One region of the Shewanella sp. MMG014 genome, then DNA from elsewhere that is predicted to be linked to it. Evidence: predicted binding sites of a transcription regulator. Region 1 holds the regulator's gene; the other holds the start of a gene.

Region 1 (12,715 bases):
CATTCCAGCAGGTCAAAAAGTGGCTGTTGTAGGAGAAAGTGGCGCGGGTAAATCTACCCTGATAAAGCTGCTATTTCGGTTTTATGACGTTGATAGTGGCTTAATAACCATTGATGGGCAAGATATTAGACAGTTAACTCAGCAGGCGCTGCGTCAATCAATCGCCATCGTGCCACAAGATACTGTGCTGTTTAATGACACCATCTATAACAATATTCTTTACGGCCAGCCAACAGCAACTGATGAAGCGCTCAAAGAGGCGGTACACTTGGCTAACCTGACTGATTTCATCGAGTCATTACCCCAAAAATGGCAAACTAAAGTTGGGGAGCGAGGCTTGAAGTTATCAGGCGGTGAGAAACAAAGAGTCTCCATTGCCCGAGCTATTCTAAAAGCAGCCCCCATTTTAGTGTTTGATGAAGCAACGTCATCACTAGATAGCCAATCTGAGCAAGCCATTTTATCTGCCCTAAAAATGGCGGCAAAAGGACACACCAGTTTGGTGGTCGCTCATAGGTTATCTACGATTGTTGATGCTGATAAAATCGTGGTGTTAAGTGAAGGCCGAATTGCAGAACAGGGGACGCATAAAGCGTTATTATCGCAAAATGGCGTGTATGCAAAGTTATGGCGAATCCAAAATGAGCAAACTATCACACATTGATCGCATGCTTGTGTGTGTTTTCTCTCTTTGAAAGTGCAGTTTTTGTGTATAATTAACTTTAATTGCCTGGAAAGGATTGAGATCGTTTAGGTAAATAGGGAATTATCGGGTAATTAAGCCTAAGTATGGAGGTCGTTAGTGCAAAACATTTCTTTAATAGCAGCCCTAGAGGGGACACAACATAAAGTGACCACCGATTGGTTTGCGATTATGGCTACGCTTGAAAAGCGAGAAATGAACCAAGATGAACTGCAGGCTGTTTATGATGAACTATGTGCAGGATTAATTGTGACAACCCGTGGACTGACATTAGCTAAAATTAATGACAATGAAAGCGAAGACAGTTTATTAAAAGCGGATGATAGCGCAGCCGATATCTTAGTGTAATGGCACTTTATGCCTTAATGAAAGGCAAAGTGAATGGTATTTATCCAATAAAAAAGCAATCATAATGATTGCTTTTTTATTGGATAAATTGAGTCGGTTAGCTGTTTTTAGACCAACTGTTACACACCATTTTTATTATTGCATCGCTAGTATTTAATTCCGTTAGACGAGTAATCTTGCCATGATCGAAGCAGACTTTTTCACCTTCGATTTCTGAAAGGCGCTCACAATTGGTACAAGTTAATGACATTGCTTTATGGGTATCATTATGTGCCATGATTGAATTTGTCTCTTTCAAATCTATATCCCTTCGCCAATATGCTTAACGTGATTAAAAGTGTGGTTTACGTCACAATTTTATACTTAATCTAAAGATAGTTCAAAGTATTACCTTGTCAATATATTAGCAATTGGTCTAATAGTTTTTTCTAATGAGCTGCAGTATTGCTTAAGTTTATCATTCTACAGTGATTATCTATTAGGTTACGACTTAGTTTGCGATCAATGTACTCAATACTGTTGATAAAATTTGTCCAATGACACCGATATACCGCTCTCTGTGACAATTCTGGCGTGGTGCCGTGTTAACTGTCTTGCTTCACTTACTCCACATGAATGGGCAATAATTTTCAAGTCATGATTCAAAGAACGATTATAATTCGCCACCCTTGCAGATTTGTTATGGGGATCTAACCCTTGTTGAAGATGCTTATTATGGGTAGTGATGCCGGTTGGACAAGTATCTTTATTACACTGTAAAGCTTGTATGCAGCCTAGTGCGAACATATTTCCCCGTGCAGAGGCAATAAAATCGGCACCTGTCGCCAAGGCCCACGCAACCTGAGAGGGCAATATCATTTTGCCGCTAGCAATCACTTTGATTCGTTGCTTCAATCCTTTTTGTTTAAATAGATTGATGACTATAGGTAAGCTTTCTTTAATCGGTAAGCCGACATGATCCATTAATGCTTGAGGTGCGGCGCCTGTTCCGCCTTCAGCGCTATCAAGGGTAAAAAAGTCTGGTGCACTCTCAATCCCTCGGTGTTTTATTTCTTCACATAAGTCTATTAACCACTGTTCATCACCAAGCACAGCTTTTATGCCTGTGGGCTTTCCTGTGATGTCACGAACATGGCAAATCATGTCAATAATATCCACGACGCTATTAAACTCAGCATGGCCATTAGGACTAATGGAATCTTGCCCTACCGGGATCCCTCTGATAGTGGCAATTTCTTCAGTGACTTTAACGCCAGGTAAAATGCCGCCTTTACCAGGTTTTGCACCTTGGCTTAGTTTAATCTCAAACATTTTGACGTTGTCATGGGCTGCAATGTTACGGAGCTTGTCATCATCAAGTTTTCCTTGCTCATCACGTACGCCATATTTAGCAGTACCGATTTGAAATACTAAATCACAGTTGCCTTTAAGGTGATGCTCGCTTAAGCCTCCTTCGCCAGTATTAAGCCAGCAACCAGCTTGTGCTGCACCATGGGATAATGCCGTAACGGCAGGGCGAGATAATGCACCAAAGCTCATCGCAGAAATGTGGCAAACTGTTGCTGTCCTATACGGGGTTTTACAGTGCTCACCTACAGTAATAATGCTGTCTTGATGTTCATCTGAATCATATTTAGGAAATGCGGCATTAAGAAACATTACCGTGCCAGTTTTGTCGTGCACTTGGGTTGAGCCAAATGAGATGGTGCGATCGACATCTTTTGCGGCGCGATATACCCAGCTACGCTCAGCACGATTGAAAGGCAACTCTTCTCTATCTTGAGCAAAAAAGTATTGCCTGAAAAACTCACCTTGTTTCTCAAACAAATATCTAAATCGACCTATTACGGGGTAATTGTGACGAATAGCTTGTTTAGTCTGTAATTTATCTGCGATGTACATATAAATCACTGAGATAAATAAAATGGCAATACAGGCGAGAAATAACCCTGTAAATATCTCTAATCCGACGATAAACCAATGTGGCTGCATTTTTGTTCCTTAAAAATGATCGATTGATATTGAGTAGATAACAGTTATTAGTGATTGATATTCGCTAAATTGTTTATTTTTTGACTATCATCATTATGAATGAAGGTCGGTTTTTGTTCTAGGTAATTTAAAGGTACCGATAGCGACAAATGGAAATAATAACTCGCCACCATAAAGCTGCAGGTTTTTTGGTCGATAAACTCGCAAGCGTTTTTGGTTTTATCACATCATTTTTGACATCGGCATACCAAAGGTTGATACCCATTGTAAAAGTGATTATGAGGATACACTGATGGAAATTTATAACCCAACGCAGCTAAATGCTCAGGCTGCTAAAAATCAACAGCCTAGTGATGGTGCTAAAGATATTCCCAGCAACAACGATGTCTCTGGGAGTAAAGCATCAATCAGCGAGATAAGTAGGGATTTAAAAAATAGCAGTGTTTTGGCTGCGCAAGAACAAGTGAGTATTCAATCTGGCGATAAATCCATGGCACTTCTTTATCGAGCAGCTATTGATTCAATTAACAGTGAATTGGCTCCAACCTTAGGCGAAAATGTCATTCAAAAAAATGCTGAAAATGAAGTGGATTATTCGCCAGAAGCCACTGCAGAGCGTATAGTCAGTTTTGCGACTAACTTTTTTTCGGTGCACCAGCAGCAAAACAGTGGCATGGCGTTTAATGAGCAATTAGATAGCTTTATGGACATTATTTCTGGTGCAATTGATCAAGGTTTTAGTGAGGCCACTGAGATTTTAACTGGTCTGAATGTATTTGAAGGTGACATTGAAGCTGGCGTGGATAAAACCTATAGCTTGATACAAGCTGGGCTTGAAACCTTCAAGCAAGAGACGGCAAAACAAGCGGACGTAGAAAGCGAGCAACTAACAGAGAATTAGCGCATAAAGTTAGCGAATTGACATAGAGAACTGATTTTCTAAGGAACAGCTTATGTGGACAACAGGTACTGTTATTGAACGTATTGAATGGAACGATAAATTGTTTTCGTTACGCATCGAAGCCGATGTTGAGCCATTTATAGCTGGGCAATTTATCAAGCTCAGCCAAATTCGGGATGAAAAACGTATCGCAAGAGCTTATTCACTGGTCAATCCGCCAGGAAAACCTTATATCGAAGTGCTTGCCGTCGCAGTTGAAGATGGTCAGTTATCGCCAGATTTACAAGCATTAAAAGTAGGAGAGCAAATCGAAGTCAGCACCAAAGCGGCAGGCTTTATGACGCTTGAAGAAATTCCCACAGGGGCAATACAAGGACCGCATCTTTGGTTTTTGGCAACAGGTACTGCAGTAGGGCCTTTCATTTCAATGATGGAAACTGATGAGCCATGGCAACGTTTTGAAAAAGTGGTGCTGGTTTATGGCGTTCGGTTAATCGAAGATTTAGCTTATTTACCGCAAATTAAGGCGTTACAACAAAAGTACCCGCAGCAATTTATTTTTATACCGTCAGTGACACGAGAGCATTATCCCGAGGGGTTGTCTTGTCGAATTCCCGATGGCCTTCAAAGTGGGTTAATTGAACAAACAGCAGGCATCGCGCTTAGTGCCGATAACTCTCAAGTGTTAATTTGTGGTAATCCTGAAATGATTGGGGATGCGCAATCAACGTTAACTGAAAAAGGATTAGTTAAGAACTTACGCCGAGCTCCTGGGCAAATTACGGTAGAGAAATACTGGTAAGACGCAGTGGTAGCCTGCGTTGATAACGGTTATTTTTCGTTCACTATTAGAGGCTGTATTTATCCTTAATACAGCCTTCAAAAACCCTTGTTTTACTCACTAATTAACTTACTTATTCCAAATAATACAGTCAGTAATCTTTAAAGAATACTTGCTCAAAAAGCGCCGATCTATTATCCTTTCCGCAATTGATAATTATTATCATTTCCATGGGTGATAACCTAATGCAATATAAGTAACATTTTAATTATTGGTTAAGAAAAGTGCTTAAATCAGGTTTTTGCAATAATAAAAAGCGCCGTAAGGGCAAGGAGAAATTGGAATGAAATCGTTAAAGAGTTTTGCGCTGTTAGGTCTTGCAGCTGTATCTTCAATGGGTTCTATCGCAGCACAAGCAGCAGATGATCTTACTGTATATTCTTATCGACAAGCGTTTCTTGTTGAGCCGATTTTAGAACAATTTACTAAAGACACTGGCATTAAGGTCAACGTCGTATTTGCTAAAGATGGCATTGCTGAGCGTATTGCCCGTGAAGGTCGTCTTTCTCCTGCTGATGTTGTGCTTACATCAGATTTTTCACGTTTAATGGAATTGGTTGAAAAAGATTTAGTTGTTGACGTTAAAAGCGATACGTTAAGCAGCAATATCCCTGAGCAATATCGTTCTCCAGACAATGACTGGTATGCGTTAACCATGCGTGTTCGTAATGTTTACTCTTCAAAAGATCGTGTGGGTAAGCTCGATCTAAACTATGAAGATTTAGCATCAGAACAGTACAAAGGTAAGATTTGTACTCGTAGTTTCAAGCATCCTTATAATATTGCGCTAGTCGCTTCAATGATTGCTCACCATGGTGAAGCTGAAACTAAGACTTGGCTTGAAGGCGTAAAAGCTAATCTAGCACGTAAACCTCAAGGAAATGACCGCGCGCAAGTGAAAGCGGTTAAAGAAGGCTTATGTGATGTGGCCATTGGTAACAGCTATTACTTTGGTAAAATGTTGACAGATCCTAAGCAAAAGAGCTGGGCTGATGCGGTTTACATTAACTTCCCGAATCAAAAGAATCGCGGTTCACACATCAATGTTTCAGGTATGGCTCTCGCTAAGTTTGCACCGAACAAAGATAATGCTATAAAATTAATGGAATTTTTATCATCTGATGTTGCGCAAAAATCTTATGCAGAAGTGAATATGGAATATCCAGTAAAAGCGGATGTTGCACCTTCTGAAATGGTTGCATCTTGGGGAAGTTTTAAAGCTGATGACCTTCCGATTTACAAGCTAGCAGAAAATCATCAAGCAGCTGTTAAACTACTTGATGAAGTTAAATTTGACCTATAAGAATGCAGCATTTCACCGCATAGTCATTATGCGGTGCTAACTGGAATGTATTTATGATTTTAGGCTTAACCAGAAGCTGGTCGCTCACTGGTTATGCGATTGCGGCAATATTAATATTGCCGCTTTTTGCACTTATAGTACAAGCAACAATTCCTGACGAAGCAGTATTTAGTCATTTATTTGATACTGTTTTACCAACCTATATCAGCAATAGCTTGTTACTCATGCTACAGGTTTGCATCGGCTCTTTGGTCATCGCTGTGCCTGCGGCTTGGCTCGTAGCACGTTGTGATTTTCCTGGACGGCGCTATTTCCAATGGGCACTACTACTACCTTTAGCAATGCCTGCCTATATCGTCGCGTATGTTTATACCGACATGCTTGATTATGCTGGACCTGTGCAACGTATGTTAAGGCAAGTCTTTGGTTGGTCATCCCCACAAGATTATTACTTCCCCGATATTCGTACGCTAACAGGCGCAGCTATCATGCTGTCTTTAGTGTTATTTCCATATATTTACCTGTTAGCCCGCACAGCCTTTATGGAGCAATCGTCTAGCTTATTACATGCCTCTCGCATTATGGGCTGCAATCCTTGGCAAAGCTTTTGGCGCTTAGGTTTACCCATGGCAAGGCCAGCCTTAGCGGTGGGAATGGCGTTAGTGGCAATGGAAACCGCTGCTGATTTTGCCACGGTAAGTTACTTTGCTGTGCCGACGTTAACGACTGCGGTTTATGATACTTGGCTTGGCTATGGCAGCTTATCTGCCGCAGCAAAACTTTCGGCAATCATGTTGTTGGTGATTTTTGCCATGGTAGGGGTAGAGCGCTTTGCTCGCCGTAAACAAGAGTTATTTCAAAAGCAATCAAAACTGACAGAGTCAGACCGTTATTATTTAACAGGCTTTAAAGCTTGGAGCTCATTTGCTTACTGCGCTTTATTGATTGTATTGGCATTTTTATTACCTTTTATGGTGCTTGCAGGCTATGCAATCGACTATTTTGATGAAAGCTGGAATAGCCGCTTTTGGCAATACAGTTTTAATAGTTTATATATCGCAGCCGTAGTGAGCTTTATCTGCGTTGTACTGGCATTAATTATGATGTTTGTTCGCCGTGTTAGCCCACGTAAAAGTGATTTGCTACCTTCACGATTAAGCAGCACGGGTTATGCAATACCTGGCACGGTACTGGCAATTGGCGTTTTGGTTCCACTGACTTATCTCGATTTTGCCATTAATGATGTTTATGCCTACTTTGATAGCAGAGGACCTGGCTTATTATTTACGGGCAGTGTCATTGCGCTAATCTTTGCTTTTTGCGTTCGCTTTGTGGCGATTTCAATTGGCAGTATCGAAAATAGCTATAAGCGAATGTCTCCTTCGTTAGATATGGCAAGTATTACTATGGGGCAAACCCCAAGACAGCTGCTATGGCGTGTGCATTTACCTTTGTTACGTAAAGGCATATTTGCAGGAGCACTGTTAGTATTTATTGAAAGCATGAAAGAGCTGCCAGCAGCGTTACTATTGCGTCCTATCGGTTTTGAAAACCTTGCGACTCATGTTTTTCAGTTTGTTTCTGATGAGCAACTAGAGCATGGTGCTTTGGCTGCAATTGTCATCGTAATCGTTGGACTTATCCCATTGATTTACCTTAATCGTTCGCTGGAGCAAGAGAGCTAATATGTCCACACTGACCATTAAAAATGTTAAAAGTGACTACCAAGGGCAGGTCATACTTAATGGACTCAACCTAACCTTAGAGCAGGGAGAAATCGTTGCGCTGTTAGGGCCTAGTGGCTGCGGTAAAACCACGTTATTACGTGCTATTGCTGGTCTTCAAGCGATCAGTGAAGGTGAAATTATCATAAATGGTCAATCGCTAAGTGCTGATGGCGTATTTGTTCCCAGCGAAAAGCGTGGTATTGGGATGATTTTTCAAGATTATGCATTGTTTCCCCATTTAACCGTCAGTGATAATATTTTGTTTGGCGTTAAGGGGTTATCTGAAAAAGATCGCCAAGACCGCCTTGAGGATATGCTCGCTTTAGTTAAGCTTGAAGGCTTAGGGAAACGTTATCCTCATGAGTTATCAGGTGGCCAGCAACAACGTGTTTCGATTGCCAGAGCCTTAGCGTATCAACCCGAGATTTTACTTCTCGATGAGCCTTTTTCTAATATCGATTCTCAAGTGCGTAGTGAGATGATGCTGGAAATCAGACAGATCTTAAAGCAGCGTAATGTCAGTGCAGTTTTTGTAACCCACAGTAAAGATGAAGCGTTTGTATTTGCAGATAAACTGGCTTTGTTTAAAGAAGGCGGAATTGTTCAGCATGGTATTGCAGAAGACTTGTACGGTGAGCCAAACGATCGTTACGTTGCAGAGTTTCTTGGTGAAGGTAACTACATTACTGTCACCATTAAAAGCGCCACGCAAGTCGCCTCCATATTAGGCTTAATAGAAAGCACTAGCCTGATAAAAAACGTGGTTAATACTCAGGGGCAATTACTTCTCAGGCCGCAGCAAATCGAGATTCAACCTGCAGCACAGGGGCAAGGTGAAATTGTCGAGCGACGTTTTCTGGGTACAATTTGTCATTATTGGGTTAAAGTAGGTCAACAGACGCTCGAAGTGAGAAGTCAGTTAACCGAACTGACATTAGGCCAGAAAGTTAATTTGTCCATATCAGCGCATCCGCTAGTGATTTTTTAGTGACCTAAGTCTAAATTGATTAAATATTGCATAGAGCAGTAAGGAATAAATTGCTCAATTGCCTTAAACTCTTTATATCTTATTATTGTTAAAGGTGATTGATTCCAACATGGAAACACAGAATATGCCTCGCGAACAGTTAGGGATTTGTGCTGAAGGAAATCTGCATAGCGTCTATTTGATGTTTAATGCAAATGATGGTGTCGAAGATCAGCTTCGTCCATGTTTAGCCAATGTAGCCCAATATATTTATGAATTATCTGATCAATATGCAGATAGTGCATTTAATGGCTTTGTTGCTATTGGTGCGAATTATTGGGATACCATTTTTGACGGACAAAGACCTGCTCAATTACGCCCTTTTCCTGCGATGAATGAAGGTAATCGAGATGCACCAGCAATCGAATACGACTTATTCATGCATATCCGCTGCGATCGTTATGACATTTTGCATTTAGTTGCCAATGAAATTAGCCAAATGTTTGAAGGTTTGGTTGAGTTAATTGAAGAAGAACGTGGCTTTAGATTTATGGACAGCCGTGACTTAACTGGCTTTGTCGATGGCACAGAAAACCCGAAAGGGCGTAGCCGTCAAGAAGTTGCTTTAGTGGCTGATGAGGATATCTCATTTAAAGGCGGTAGTTATGTTCATGTGCAAAAATATGCCCATAACTTGAGTAAATGGAATCGCCTACCGCAGAAGAAACAAGAAGATATCATTGGCCGTACTAAGCAAGATGATATTGAATACGCTTCTGAAGATAAGCCATTAACCAGCCATATCAAGCGAGTTAATTTAAAAGATGCAGATGGTAAGTCGATGGAGATTTTACGTCAGAGCATGCCTTTTGGCTCGTTAAGAGAGCAAGGGTTGATGTTTATCTCGACCTGCCATAATCCAACTCATTTTGAAGAAATGCTACGCAGCATGATTTATGGTGACGGTCATGGTAATCACGACCACCTCATGCAGTTTACTAAAGCGCTGACAGGGTCATCATTTTTTGCGCCATCATTAGATTTTTTAGCGCAGTTTGCTAATGACTAATTTTGCAAAATACGCGTTCTTGTAAGCTTGGGTAGATTAAAACCAAAAAAAGCAATGCCAAGGCATTGCTTTTTTATTGGGTTTTCGTCCGTACTACAGACTCAACATGACGCTTGTTTTACTCGCTGTAGTTAAACAGTGATTTAACTGTTTCTAACGTATCATCGATGGTTTTAATGCTTGATGGACAAATGAAGATCGTGTCGTCACCAGCAATGGTACCTAAAATGCCTTCAGGCTTACCTATTGAATCAAGTAATCGCGCGATGAGTTGTGCTGCACCTGGACTGGTACGCACTACAATCATAGCTTGGTTATGATCAACATCTAATACTAAGTTTTTAACTGGGCTACCTGCTGTCGGTACACCTAATTCAGCGGGCAAACAGTACACCATTTCTTGCTTAGCATTTCGAGTTCGCACCGCGCCAAACTTACTGAGCATGCGCGATACTTTAGATTGGTTTATGTTGCCAAAACCTTCTGCTTGTAGTGCGTTGACGATCTCACTTTGGCTACCAAAGCGTTCTTCCTTTAATATCGACTTAAACGTTTTAACGAGTTCATCCTGATTTTTGGTCGCTGGCATATTTTTTTTCGTCTTATAGTAATTTTTAAATTGAATACAATATATTCACAAAACGGGTTCATTTTGAATATATAAACGTCACAAGTCAAGAAATAAGCTAAATCGGTGAATAAAAATTCACTTTACAGTGTAAGTGCTAAATCAGGGATTATTGATATATATATCATAGAATAAGTTAATTGCTTTACTCCACTAAGGGATAATTGAAATTGTCTCGCTGATGCAGTAATGTGACGCCACGAGAAATATGATCTATGTCACAGACTGAGAATCATAAACTTAGAAGTCAAACATAAGAACGTTATTGGAGATAATTATGAAAGTAGCTGTACTTGGTGCTGCTGGCGGTATCGGCCAGGCCCTAGCTTTACTATTAAAAACTCAACTTCCTGCAGGCTCAAAGTTGTCTCTGTATGACATTGCTCCTGTAACACCTGGTGTTGCTGTCGATTTAAGCCACATCCCAACAGATGTTGAAGTGGCTGGTTTTGCTGGTGAAGATCCAACGCCTGCGCTAGTTGACGCTGATGTTGTTCTTATTTCTGCTGGTGTTGCACGTAAGCCTGGAATGGATCGTTCAGATCTGTTTAACATCAATGCGGGTATCGTACGTAACCTTATTGAAAAAGTCGCTGCGACTTGCCCTAAAGCATTAATTGGTGTGATCACTAACCCAGTAAATACAACAGTTGCTATTGCAGCTGAAGTACTTAAAAAAGCGGGTGTTTACGATAAGAATCGTTTATTCGGTGTGACGACACTTGATGTTATTCGTTCTGAAACTTTCATCGCTGAGCTTAAAGGTCTAAACGTTGCTGATGTTAACATTAACGTTATCGGCGGCCACAGTGGTGTGACTATTCTTCCACTTCTTTCACAAGTTGAAGGCGTAAGCTTTACTGATGAAGAAGTTGCTTCACTAACAACTCGCATCCAAAATGCGGGTACAGAAGTTGTTGAAGCTAAAGCCGGTGGCGGTAGTGCGACACTTTCAATGGGTCAAGCGGCATGTCGTTTCGGTCTATCATTAGTTCGCGGCCTACAAGGTGAAGCAAACGTGGTTGAATGTGCATACGTAGATGGCGGCAGCGAGCACGCTGAATTCTTCGCACAACCTGTTGTATTATGTAAAAACGGCGTAGAAAAAGTACTTCCATACGGTGAAGTAAGCGCATTTGAAGCAAACGCACGTGATGCAATGCTTGATACGTTAAAAGGCGATATCGACCTAGGTGTTGAATTCGTTAAGTAAGCTCATCGTTTACGACAAAAAGCGAAGCCTAGGCTTCGCTTTTTTGTGTCTGTAATCTGCAGTTACCATTGCACTGTTTGACCTTGCCAATCAAGAAACTCTGCTTGGTTGTTAAATTCAATACCTTGGTGAATCGTGAGTAATTGCTGGGCGGCGAAGCCTGCGGTGAACAATTTCCCTTCGGGAACGTTGGCCTGAAAAGGTTTAGATAACTCGGTATCGGTTGTACCGGGGTGAAACGCGATCAATTTTGTATTTTTAGCTCGGCGTGCATATTCAATCGCACTGGTTTTTATTAACATATTCAATGCCGCTTTTGATGCTCTGTAGCTATACCAGCCTCCTAACTGATTTTCACTGATACTGCCAACTCTGGCACTCAACACACTGATGATGCATGCTTGCTTGCCGTTTACGAGTTTAACGAGATGTTGAAGCCACATCATTGGCACTAATGTGTTGGATTGAAAGACTGACAGCATAGAAGCTGGGGTAATATCTTCAAGGCGCTTTTCTGGCGATAAAACAGTTGATGGCTCAATTTGTTGATTTTCTGGACTCTTTGAGGCCTGTGGATTATGTGTATGGACTGACATTTGATTGTTTAATGAATGCAATCTGCCATTACAAATAAACACCTTGCTGATATGCCCTTTAATTGATGATAGAGCAAGGCACACCCTTGCTATGTTTTCGTTAGCGTCATTACTGGCGTTATTACCAAAGCCATTCATGGTGTAATCGCAGCAGATGTGGTGATGAATGTTATTGCTAACATTAAAAACCAATTCTTTTTGACTGATGGTAATGATTTGCTCAATCTCAGCATTATCTGCGAGCTCGGTGACAATCGCTTTTGCAATACCTGAAGATGCGCCAATAACAATGGCAGTGTTAACGGCTTGAACACGACAGATATCCATAGGCTACTTCAACTTACAGCTACCGTCTTCACAACGTTGCTGTCCGGTGAGTAGATAAGAAATTTGGTAGCGATTTTTCGCAAATCCACGATAAGCGATA
Region 2 (12,715 bases), on a different contig from region 1:
CCCATTAGCCGTGATGCAACAACAGGTAGAAGTGCTTGGTCTGTCTAACCCTGAAGCAGCCGAAGCGATGCAGCAGCAGTTAGACCAAATCCGCAATATGATTGAGCGAAAGCTCACTGCAGCCAGAATTACTGGTGATATGTTGCCAGCAGCTCAGATGGTCATTCCGCGAGACTTTGAAGCGTTAACTTCAACGTTAGATAAGGTTCATCATCAAAAGAGTATTACCTGCGACATTCAGGTTGAAGCAGATATCGCTCGACTGCCTATCCATCGAGAAGATGGAATGGAATTATTTGGTAACTTACTCGATAACGCCTATAAATGGGCAGAATCAAATATTAGTTTAACAATAAAATCGATTAGTCAAGTGCTCACACTATACATCGAAGATGATGGTCCAGGTGTCAATGATAGCCAATTAACCCAGCTAACTAACAGAGGGAAACGGTTAGATGAGGGCGTAATGGGTCATGGGCTTGGCCTGTCTATCGTAAAAGAGATTATAGAGCAGTATGGTTACTCTTTATCATTTAGTCGCTCAGCGCGCTTTGGCGGCCTTTGTGTCACGATTGTGTTTGATAACCCCAAAGTCAAAACGCTAAGTTAACCTTATTGTATTAGCCGAATCGCTTTTCTAGCCCATTCAATACAAAGTTAAATTACAAAAAAGCCCTGATAGTGCACTACCAGGGCTTTTTATTACACGTGTTTGTATGTCGATGACTTACCCAGCAGCGTTAGTGCTTTCAAATATCTTATCTGCAGATGCCGCCACAAAGCCTGTATATAAGTTGCCATCTGCCATTGGGTAACGGCGAGCAAACTCATAAAAACAAGTAGGGATTTCAAGTTCACCATCAGCAAAGTCAACTACCATACGGTCAGCCATTGTTGAAGATTGCTCAAGTAACACTTCTGGTGAGCCTTTCACTTCGCCACCCGATGTATTTAATGTAAAGCCAGCACCTTTAAGCGCTTCATTAACGGCTTCAATTTTTTCAAACTCTGGTAATGCGTTAATCGACACAGTGAAATGGTTTGCACGGTAGCCAATCGCAGCCACCCAAGCAGCATACTCACTTTCTGCTAGTAAGGTGTTATAGCTGGCCAAATCAACTTGCCAATGACGGCCTGAATATAAGAAGTTATCCGCTTTAGTATCTGCAACATCAACTTGATCAATTAAGCCATGAATAATGGTTTGTGCAGCTTGGCTAAACTCTTCAACTAACAGTTCAGAGATAAACACTTTTGGCTGATTAGGATCTGGATGTTCAAAGTGCTTAGCAACTAATTTTTTCTGCTCAAAATTATAGTCACCACAAGCTACATAACCAATTGACTCAAAATGTGCAGCCAGTACAGACAAATTAACTTTAGCAATGTTAAACGTGCGCAGCGCAATATGATCATTAATGATCGGCTCACCCTTGCTTAGCAATTGGTGAATGCTGTCTGCTGATGGGGTCATGTTAATGTAATCTTGCCAAAGAGCAGCAAATAATGCATTTACGTCAGTGTGCATAAAAAAATCCTTCTTTAAAAAAGGCAATGACCGAAAGTCATTGCCTTAAGTCAGCGTCACCCAATACTAGATTGATAGTCCTGGGCTTAAATTAGCAGGTAAACTCACACTGTCAGCTTCAACAGAAGCAACAGGATAAGCACAATAGTCAGCAGCATAAAATGCGCTTGCTCTATGGTTACCAGAAGCACCTACGCCACCGAATGGAGCCGATCCTGATGCACCTGTAATTTGCTTGTTCCAGTTAACAATACCGGCACGAATACGTGCTAAGAAGTAGTCATAATCTTCACGGCTGTCAGCCAAAATACCTGCAGACAGGCCATAACGTGTGTTATTAGCCATATCAATCGCTTGGTCAAAATCTTGGTATCTTACAAGCTGTAACAGCGGGCCAAAATATTCTTCATCAGGCAGTTCGGCAATGGCAGTAACATCAATCAGACCAGGTGTAACAAGACCAGTACCTGATTCAACATGTGTTAATTCAATTAAAGACTGGCCTCCTAAGGCTTGTAGTTCAGCTTGGGCTGCAACCATACCTTTTGCTGCGCCTTCTGAAATCATTGAGCCCATAAATGGTTGTGGTTGAGCATTCCAGCTACCCACTTTAATTTGCTTAATGGCGCTAATTAGCTGCTCAATCAATGCATCACCCGCTGCACCATCTTGCACATATAAACGACGAGCACAGGTACAACGCTGACCTGATGAGATATAAGCAGATTGAATAATATCGTGCACGGCCGCTTTAGTGTCATTCACATCCTTGATAATGAGTGGGTTATTCCCCCCCATTTCAAGAGCAAGAATTTTACCTGGATGACCTGCGTATTGCTGATGCAATAAGTGACCAGTACGAGAACTACCTGTAAAGAATAAACCATCAATTTGAGGGTGCGATGCTAATGCTTTACCTGTTTCAAGCTCACCTTGAACAAGATTAATCACACCTTGTGGTAAACCTGCTTTTTCCCATAATTTAAGCATTTCTTCAGCCACTTTTGGCGTTAACTCTGAAGGCTTAAATACCACGGTATTACCTGCAAGCAATGCAGGAACGATATGACCATTAGGTAAATGACCAGGGAAATTATAAGGACCAAATACAGCAACAACTCCATGTGGCTTATGACGAAGAACAGCACGCCCTGCCGGAATATCATTGGTTTCTGTACCTGTACGCTTATCATGGGCTGCAGCAGACAAACCAATTTTGCCAATCATTGCACCGACTTCAGTAGCTGTTTCCCACTGAGGCTTACCTGTTTCTTGAGCAATCACTTCAGCCAATTCTGCTTTGTGCGCTTCAAGTTCACTTCGATACGCTTCAACAATCGCTAAGCGAGCATCGTAACCTAACATGAACCAATCAAACTGTGCGGCTCTTGCGGCATCGATTGCTGTATTAACTTGGGCCGCTGTCGCTGTTTTACCACTCCAAATCACCTCGCCATTTGCAGGGTTTACAGAAGTCACATCATGGCCTTCACCATGAGACCATTGGCCTTTAATAAATTGTGTCATTTGTTTGTGTCCTAAAGTTCTAGTACGCGAATATTATCGCCTGCTGCCACTTTTAATGCTTCTGCCAATTCAGGGCTAAGCGTGACATTGTCATGTTTATCAGAGACTAAGACTCGTGCAGAAGTCGCACGATAATCCGCTAATAATGTATTAGCGACGATGTATTGATGATCTGCATGTGGCATTTTGCCAATTTTGACGGTCAGCTCACGGCTTTGTTGAACAGAGCGGATATCAGATAAAGCACATTCAACTGTCGGGCCGCCATCAAAAATATCGACGTAATTTCTAAATTTAAACCCTTCAGCCTGCAGTAGTTTGAGTGCGGGCTTAGTATTACGATGAACTTCACCAATCACTTTTTGCGCTTTTTTAGGTAATAAGCACACATGAATTGGGCTTCTTGGCATCATTTCAGCCATAAAGGCTTTTTTGCCCAAACCTGATAAATAATCAGCTTCAACAAAGTCGATACCTAAGAAATGGTCTTGTAACCACTCATAAAAAGGTGAGTCGCCTTTCTCATCACTTACACCACGCATCTCAGCAATCACTGTGCTACCAAAGCGTTGCTCATGTTGAGCAAGGAATAAAAAGCGAGAACGAGATAGCATACGACCGTTATAACCACGACGGTAAGCTTTATTGAGAAATAACGTACATAACTCAGCAGCGCCTGTGTAGTCATGGCATAAGGTGAGTGTTTCAACTTCATTACGCACTGATATTTGCTTTGAATGGTACACTTCAGTACCTAAGCGGTAATGATAAAACGCATCTTCCATTCCAACGGCAGCTTCAATACCACAGGTACCGACAACTTCATTGGTTTTAAGATCTTCAAGCACCATCAAATAACCTTCATCAAAAGGCTTTTCAACTTGCTTGGCAAAAGAGGCTTCTGCACGAGCAATTTTCGATCTTAATAGCTCTTCGTTCACAGGTAGGGAGGTAAACCCGTGGCCTGATTCAACAGCTACTTTGTATAGAGCATCGTAATCACTGGCGCGAATTGGTCGAATGATTAGCATCAAACTCTCCTTGAAATAACCAAATAAAAAATGACATGAGCAACACTCACTTCATTTCATTGGCAATCCAAACTAAAAAGCGCAGCTTAACGCTGCGCCAATAGATAGATTAACCTGCTACTACTTTAGCTACTGCACGTTCAAAACGCGCTAAGCCTTCAGCAATATCAGCTTCAGGGATAACAAGAGACGGCGCAAAACGCACTACGTTAGCACCAGCAATCAGGCTCATTAGACCTTCAGCAACAGACGCAACAAGGAAATCACGACTGCGACCAGCATACTCTTCGTTTAACACGGCACCAAGTAACATGCCTTGGCCACGCACTTCAGAGAATACGTTATATTTAGCGTTAATTGCTGCTAAACCGTCACGGAACAATTGCTCACGGTGCTTAACGCCATTTAATACTTCAGGGGTATTAACCACGTCCATCACAGCATTACCGATAGCACACGCTAAAGGGTTACCGCCGTATGTTGAACCATGAGTACCAATTTTAAGATGTGCTGCAATTTTGGCAGTGGTTAGCATTGCAGCAATTGGGAAACCACCACCTAATGCTTTAGCACTGGTTAAGATGTCAGGTACGATATCAGTCCCCATGTAAGCAAATAACTCACCTGTACGACCTACACCAGTTTGTACTTCATCAAAAATAACTAAAGCATCATGCTTATCAGCTAGAGCACGCACTGCTTTTAAGAATTCTGGGTCACCATTGATGATCCCGCCCTCGCCTTGTAATGGCTCAAGCATAATGGCACACGTGTTATCTGAGATAACCGCTTCTAATGCGGCGATGTCATTAAATGGTACGTGCGTAACGCTTTGTGGCTTAGGGCCAAAGCCATCAGAGTAAGCAGCTTGCCCACCCACGGTCACAGTGAAGAAAGTACGGCCATGGAAAGCTTTATCAAATGCAATGATTTGATCTTTTTGTGGACCGTGATTTTCAAGTGCGTAACGACGAGCCAATTTTAGGGCTGCTTCGTTTGCTTCTGCACCAGAGTTAGCAAAATAAACACGTTCTGCGAATGTTGCATTGACAAGCTTAGTCGCTAGTTCAAGTGCAGGCTCATTCGTCATTACGTTAGATAGGTGCCACAGTTTTTCACCTTGTTCTTTGAGGGCGCCAACCAATGCTGGGTGACAATGACCTAAACAGTTCACTGCAATACCACCAGCAAAATCAATAAACTCATTACCTTCTTGGTCCCAAACTCGGCTACCTTCACCGCGAACTGGGATTACAGCTGCAGGCGCATAATTAGGCACCATAACTTGATCAAATTGGGCACGTGTTAAGTTCATTTCAACGCTCATTGCTTTTCGTTCCTTTAGGTTTATAAGTGACTAAACATCACTCTAGTCCGCTATCTATATTGGTTTTGGTTTCGTGTTGTAGCGGTTGCTTGTATTACTTGAAGGACATTATTAGCTAAAATGTGATCAAAATACCAGTTTTTAGCTGTTAACTATTCATTACCGAAATGATTAATGCATAAAGAATGACAAAAAGGCGCATACAAAGTGTTTATACTGCTTAATTTGAGCATAAATAGTCATAAAAAAAGTTATTTGAATGAAAATTACTTAGCTATTCACCATAAATGAATAAATACACAGGCGAATAGCAAGTCTTTATACGAAATAAGGCCGATTAAACAAGATCCAGTTTGCGGTAGTTTTGCGCTTTCAGTCTGATGAGTTCTTGCTCAGTAAACTCATAATAATCGAACATGACACGCTTTTCTTGAGGATCAATTAGGCGAGACTCCTCCAACAAAAGCACTTTGGCATAACAGCTGGCCTTTGCAACAATTGCGCTCTCTGCCGAGAACTCACTAAAGTGGTAATTAAAATCGAGCTCTTTAAGTAGTTTTGTTAATTTACTATTTTCAAACTCTAATAAATCCAGTATTTGCCAATTAAGCTGCTCACCATATGACATCACTTTCTCAAATACATCCATTGACGGGAATTCAGAGGCCATTACAGCATCATAAAGCGTCTTATCGCCTTTAGCACTGGTTTCCCTAAGCCAAGTTCCCCATGTCGTCTCAAATTGTCTCGCGGCGGAGTTAAGAATCGTCGCACTACCGAGCTGCTTCATCAAAGAAGCACTGTAAACCAATGCTACATTTTTTCCATGTAGCACAGCTAAAGCCTTAGCAGCAATCGCACTCATCATGCTATAGCGCCATAATTTCCGCGTGATCCAAATAAGATTAGCATTGCCACTTGGTAACCAATTGCGCAGGCAAAAGTAGGGGATCACAGCTTGTAGGTTTTCAATGCCAATGTAGTTCAATACCAATTTTATATCAGTGACTTTAACTTCAGAGCGTTGTGGTCGTCTGTGGCTTGAGGCTGGACTATTAATTAAGTTAACTAAGTCAGTATATAGCCAAGATATATTCTCCACGAGTGGACGTATGCGACGTAAATCAGGGTCTTTATTCAGCAATAAGTCCAATAACAACACTTGAGACTCTTCAATGCCTGATTGTTCAAGCATTTGTTGTGGTGAGTTAATCTGATGCTCAAGCGAATTATTGACAGTTTTAGACAATTGTTGGGAAATCCGTGCCAGTATCTGCTGAGCTTTAGCTTGTTCTTCCATGCGGGCTTTAATGGCTTGGCGCTCAACTTCCAACTTATTAGCATCATCTTCTAATTGTTTATCACGATCATCAAACTGCTGGGTTAGTTTTTCTTTCCCAACGATCAGTTGTTTATATAATCGACGTTCCACTTCAATTACTTTACCGGGCCTTACTCCGCCCGCTACCGACACTGCCACTGTGCTTAAACCTTCTGATTTTTCGAATTATGAGTGATGATAAATGATATCGGCCTCATTTTGTAACAATTGAGCGATTAAAGCTGTCTTAGCAATAAAAAAGGCTCCCATTAGGGAGCCTTGCTAATCAATTAAGTTGAACAATTATTTAAGCTCTTGCTCGAACAATTTGTATATACGACGATATTCATCCAACCAACTTGATGGCTGTCTAAACCCATGTGGTTCTACAGGGTAAATAGCCGTTTCAAACATCGGCTTTTCCAGCTCAATTAAACGCTGTACTAGACGTACACTGTCTTGGAAGAAGACATTATCATCCAACACACCACTCATAATTAATAATGGCTTCTCTAATCCTTGAGCGTGCTCTATCGGTGAGCTTCGTTCGTAAGCAATCGGATCCACATCAGGCGTATTTAAAATATTAGAAGTATAAGGAGCATTATAATGAGCCCAATCAGTTACAGGGCGTAAAGCCGCGCCCGCTTGGAATAACTCAGGTTCATTAAACAACGCCATAAAGGTCAAGAAGCCACCGTACGATCCGCCATATGTGCCAACTTTAGCAGCGTCAACATTGGCATTTTTAGCCATCCAGTTCACACCATCTTTTAAGTCTTCGACTTCTGGGTGTCCCATATTACGATAAACGGCTGTACGCCAATCTCTACCGTAGCCTTTTGAGCCACGATAATCCATATCCATCACAACATAACCTTGCTGAGTCAGCAAGTTATGGAACATGAACTCACGGAAGTAACCAGAAAATCCATTGTGGGCATTTTGTAAATAGCCAGCACCATGGTTAAAAATAACGGCAGGATATTTCGATGCATTATTAGCATCGTAACCTTGCGGCACATATACTCGCGCATAGATATCTTTTGCACCGTGACTCGATGGTACTTTAACCACTTTTGGCGCTTGCCATGCATAATGACTAAATGCGTTGCTGGTGTAATTAGTCAACTGCTTTGCTTCACCACCGATTGGTTGGATAAACAATTCGTTGGGCTTAATCGCTGTTGACGCAGTTAATAATAATGATTGACCATTAGGGCTCAGCTCATAGTCTAATGTACCTGTATGCTGTGTTAACTGCTCAGTATTTCCTGAAGCTAACTCCACTCGGTACACATTATATGTTCCTGGATGTTCTTTGTTTGCACGGTAATATAAGTGCGTCGCATCAGGAGACAATGTGACTTGATCAACCACATAATCACCTTGCGTTAAGCGTGTGGTTTTGCCCTCAGACTTAACATAAAGCTGAGAGTATCCCGTTTCTTCAGATAAGTAATAGAAACTATTTGTACCTGGTACCCAACCAAACTGGTTGAAGGTATAGTTTATCCATGCATCATCATGTAAGCGATGCTCTGTGATTAACTTGCCATTACTTAAATCAACACTGGCGATCCAACGATCTTTGTTATCAACCGCTTCCATCATGACGAGCAGTTTATTGTCAGTATCGTGCCATTGAATTGCAGATTGATCCCAACCCCAGTCTTGCATTAACTGTACAGTTCGAGGCGCAGGCTTACTTTTATACGTCTCACCCTTTGCCTTTGCGTTTTCTGATTTTACCGATGCCAATACATCTTCATCAAAACCAGTTAAACCTTCGATTGTGACTTCTTTTTTAGCATGCTCAACAAGGTCTAGAATAACTAAACGCTCACCAGGGTAACTATCTTCAGCAACACGTGCTCGCGCAGGTACGGCATCTACATAACCATCTTTGCCAAGGTAGTTAGGCATAATGTCATGATCAGCACGCCAGCTATAATTTTTATCAGATAATGACACCACTAGGTAGCGACCATCTGCTGACAAACTCATCTGATTAACTTTTTCGTTGTCACCTAAGTACCAAGTCTTAGCAGCAAAAGTGGGATCTATTGCAGCAAGTTCTTCAGCATACTCCGCACGGGTTTTATTCTTTGAATGCTGTAAAGCCACATACTCAATTAATCTATGTTGCTGCTTTGCAATATAAGTATCAGGATCAACCACACCTTTTGGTGCTTTCGCCATTTGAATATCAGCTAATTGTTCAGTCATACCGGTATTAAGGTGTAATTTAAACACGCTATTGCCTTGCATATATGCAAGTGCACCATCTGTTAAAAACTGAACTGAGTTAATGGCGTTGTTCTGACGAGTTAATTGTTTCACTTCGCCATTAGCAAGTGATTTTACAAAAATGTTGCCTTGATAAAGGTAGGCTTTTTTTGATTTATCAGCGTTAAGCACACCGTGCTTTTGATCAGCAAGATGCAATTGATTTAAGCCAAGTAACTGAGCCTGCTCATCATTAACACCCTGTTGATATACATCAGCAATAGGTGATTGGTGTTGCTGACGATTGAAGTACACCGATTGACTATCGTCTGCCCAATAAGCGTTTTTAGCCAATAAACCCATCCAATCAGGATTGGCCATAATTTGATTTAATGTGAGTGGCTTGTCAGCTTGTGGTGGCATCGCTAATGGAACTGAAGCACTGGCTGATTGATTGGTTACTGTAGAAGAGTCACTGTTGTTTGCTGTAGCACTGCAACCTGAAATAATTGCAATTGATAATGCACTCAGCGCCGCATTACGCAGAAGCCTGGTCATATTAAATCCCTTGTCATCAAAGATGGCTGAAATATTCTCACCTAAACGTTAAATCATTTGGTAAGTACTTTTATTATTCGCCTTTTATATCACAAATAATGACAATATTTGTGGGGATTTTTCAGTAAAGTTGTAACAGAAGTTAGCTTAGCGTAAGAAAGTTATCCAGCAGTTCATGACCTTGCTCAGTCAGAATCGCTTCAGGATGAAATTGAACTCCGTAAATCGGCAGCGTTTTATGACTCATAGCCATAATTTCTCGCCCATGAATGGGATCATCATACCAAGCATCTAATTCAAAGCTTTCCGGTAACGATTCAACGAGCAAAGAGTGATATCGAGTTACTGTTAAGGGTTGATTTAGTTTAGTAAATAAACCTGTTTCACTATGCGTAATAGCACTTGTTTTACCATGCATTACTCTGGCCGCTTTGATGACTTTAGCTCCAAATACCTGAGCTATAGCTTGATGACCTAAGCACACACCCAATATCGGCAGCTTTCCTGCGAAATAATCAATTGCAGCGAGCGAAATACCTGATTCATTGGGAGAACACGGGCCTGGTGAAATGATTAAATGGCTCGGGTTAATTGCCTCAATGTCACTAATCGTGACTTCATCATTTCTTTTCACGATGATGTCATAACCTAACTGCTGGAAATATTGCACCAGATTAAAGGTAAATGAGTCATAGTTATCAATCATCAACAGCATCGAGAGTCCCGGCAATTAAGCGCCATATAAAACATGAGTCGTTTAAGAATTGGCGGATAATAGCATAGCTTTTTTCTCCACTTAAGCTTTTAGCCTCAACTAAGAATTTAATGGCTGTAACGATGAGTAGCTAGGTTATAATCTTTTTAATAAATGCGTTACCTGTTTGGACTAAAATTACATGCAAACCCACATACAAGAAATCGGCAATGTCAGCTTATACTTTATTGGCGATGTCTATGGGCGTCTGGATAAATTAACTGAGTTACTCACTGAGATAGATTTCGATATTGACGATCCCGAGTCCAGTATACAATTTGTGAAGTTAGTATTTTGTGGGAATTTATTAGCAAAGCACACTCACAACGCAAACTCGGATCATTGTGATTCGGCGACAACAGACTCTCAGCCTGAGATTGAACATTTAGCACTGCTAAAAATGGTCAAATTATTGGTCGATAAAGGCCATGCTTATTGTTTACTTGGGCAACACGAATATGAAGTCATAGGTTGGAGTAAACATCACCCAATTACTGATAATCCCTACCTTGAAGCCTCTAGTGCACCATTATTCAATCAAGAATTACAACACTCGCAAGCGCTGTTATTTGAATGGGTAGATTGGTTTATGGCATTACCAATATACATGGACTTTGGGCACATACGTGCAATCCATGCCTGTTGGGATGATAAAGTGATTAAAAGCCTTAATGCGTACCTCACTGGTGAAGCATCAAATGATGCTCAGCCAAACAGTTTATCGCAACAGTTTTGGCCTGCCGCCTTTGACTCTCAGCATCCATTACATAAGCTCATTGCAACCTGTCTTGATTACCCAACCATGACACTAACCGAACTGCACCCTCACTCAGCACTCAAGGTCCCTGTTGTCATTGGTCATTATCCCCAAGACACCTACCCCGATATTATCAATGAGCAACTGGTTTGTATTAATTACAACCCCGCAAAACAAGACTATCCTCTAGTGAGTTTTGCTTGGCACCAAGGTCGTAAAAAATCCCTTGATGTTGAATCTGCACAGGACGCTCAAATGAGTCTTGGAGAGTTTTGTTTTATCGACCAACCGAGTGCGGAAGAATGCATAGCAGAGGGCACAGAAAACTTGCTAGACGCAATTGTTTCTACGTTAGATACGCCACAATTAGATGAAGCAGCATTAATTCGTTTACATGAAAAGGTAGCGATTAGCCTTTGTACTGAATGGGATCCACTTGGTATTAAGCAAACAATACATGCTAGGCATCCTTATCAGCCCTTAGTCAAACCTGTTACTCAGTTAGCGCTCGCCCAAGATACAGACAAGTTAACGGCTTACTTAGCCATTGTTAGCCGCTTTCAGCTTGAGACAGATAATGATAACTTGGAAAATAGCAGCTTGAAAACGGCCTATAAGCTCACAAGGTTGGCCAATAATTACTTGTAGATTAAGCACAAATAATCAAAACGACTAAGTCCCATAACACGATTAAGTCTAATAAAAATGATTAAGCCCAATAACAAAAAACCAGTCTCTAAGGACTGGTTTTTTATGAACTCATGGGCAATAAATAGCAAACACTGATATGTTAGTTGCTATTACTTAACAACAGTTAAGTGAGCTCGCCCTTTTGGTTTTTCAGCTGTAACAGCAGGTTTTTCTTCTGTTGTTTCAGTTTTTTCTGTTGTTTCAACTGCAGAGAAAGAACGTGGCGGAGGCGTTGAATCTAAAGATTCATCTTCTGCCATGTAAGCATCTTCCATATCAAATACAGTGCCTGCGCCATTTTCTCGAGCATAAATAGCAACGATAGACGCCATAGGTAAAACAACTTGCTGAGGTACACCACCAAAACGTGCATTAAATTCCACGAATTCATTGGTCATTTGTAGGTTTCCTACTGCACCACCTGCGATATTAAGAACAATTTGACCGTCCTTAACAAACTCTTGTGGTACCTGAGTCCCCGGTACAAATGCATCCACAACAACATGTGGGGTAAAGTGGTTGTCCATCAACCACTCATAATAAGCCCGCAACAAATATGGACGGTTAGGCGTAATCGCTTTCATTACATACCCATGCGCATTTCGCGCTCAACCTCAGTTAACGATGCTTTAAATGACTCACGCTCAAATATACGCGTCATATAAGCATGGATATCCTTAGATGTGCGAACATCTAAATTGATACCTAACTCAGGTAAACGCCATAATAGCGGGCCTAAGTAACAGTCAGCTAAACCAAACTCTTCACTCATGAAGTATGGCATTTCAGCAAATACTGGTGCTAATGCGACTAAGCTATCAGTTAACTCTTTACGCGCAGCGTCAGCTTTATCACCTTTACGGATACGATCAACTAGTACATACCAGTCTGTATCAATACGGTGCATCATTAAGCGACTTTGACCACGTGCAACAGGGTAAACAGGCATTAATGGTGGATGAGGGAAGCGCTCATCTAAATATTCCATAATAA

The links. The regulator ArgR, encoded in region 1, controls arginine synthesis, uptake and breakdown. The targets are predictions, from matches to a motif close to ANTGAATANNTATTCANT.
Region 2: the regulator ArgR is predicted to act here: its motif matches at 5,640-5,657, upstream of J8L86_RS06560 (aspartate aminotransferase family protein).

The regions. Positions count from the first base shown of each region.
Region 1 is NZ_JAGJDZ010000006.1:135,933-148,647, reverse strand. Features, by position in the region: gene J8L86_RS11605 (ABC transporter ATP-binding protein/permease) at 1-664, shown strand, start outside; gene J8L86_RS11600 (hypothetical protein) at 803-1,051, shown strand; gene J8L86_RS11595 (hypothetical protein) at 1,149-1,349, opposite strand; gene J8L86_RS11590 (FMN-binding glutamate synthase family protein) at 1,562-3,043, opposite strand; gene J8L86_RS11585 (DUF5610 domain-containing protein) at 3,336-3,944, shown strand; gene J8L86_RS11580 (ferredoxin--NADP reductase) at 3,997-4,746, shown strand; gene J8L86_RS11575 (Fe(3+) ABC transporter substrate-binding protein) at 5,069-6,088, shown strand; gene J8L86_RS11570 (iron ABC transporter permease) at 6,142-7,773, shown strand; gene J8L86_RS11565 (ABC transporter ATP-binding protein) at 7,775-8,803, shown strand; gene J8L86_RS11560 (Dyp-type peroxidase) at 8,913-9,851, shown strand; gene argR (transcriptional regulator ArgR) at 9,970-10,440, opposite strand; gene mdh (malate dehydrogenase) at 10,757-11,692, shown strand; gene J8L86_RS11545 (SDR family NAD(P)-dependent oxidoreductase) at 11,755-12,615, opposite strand; gene J8L86_RS11540 (DUF393 domain-containing protein) at 12,619-12,715, opposite strand, start outside.
Region 2 is NZ_JAGJDZ010000003.1:281,003-293,717, reverse strand. Features, by position in the region: gene J8L86_RS06580 (sensor histidine kinase) at 1-610, shown strand, start outside; gene J8L86_RS06575 (DUF1338 domain-containing protein) at 728-1,528, opposite strand; gene astD (succinylglutamate-semialdehyde dehydrogenase) at 1,595-3,055, opposite strand; gene astA (arginine N-succinyltransferase) at 3,067-4,086, opposite strand; gene J8L86_RS06560 (aspartate aminotransferase family protein) at 4,196-5,413, opposite strand; gene J8L86_RS06555 (HDOD domain-containing protein) at 5,751-6,893, opposite strand; gene J8L86_RS06550 (prolyl oligopeptidase family serine peptidase) at 7,038-9,521, opposite strand; gene J8L86_RS06545 (aminodeoxychorismate/anthranilate synthase component II) at 9,664-10,236, opposite strand; gene J8L86_RS06540 (hypothetical protein) at 10,418-11,680, shown strand; gene J8L86_RS06535 (ClpXP protease specificity-enhancing factor) at 11,833-12,306, opposite strand; gene sspA (stringent starvation protein SspA) at 12,306-12,715, opposite strand, start outside.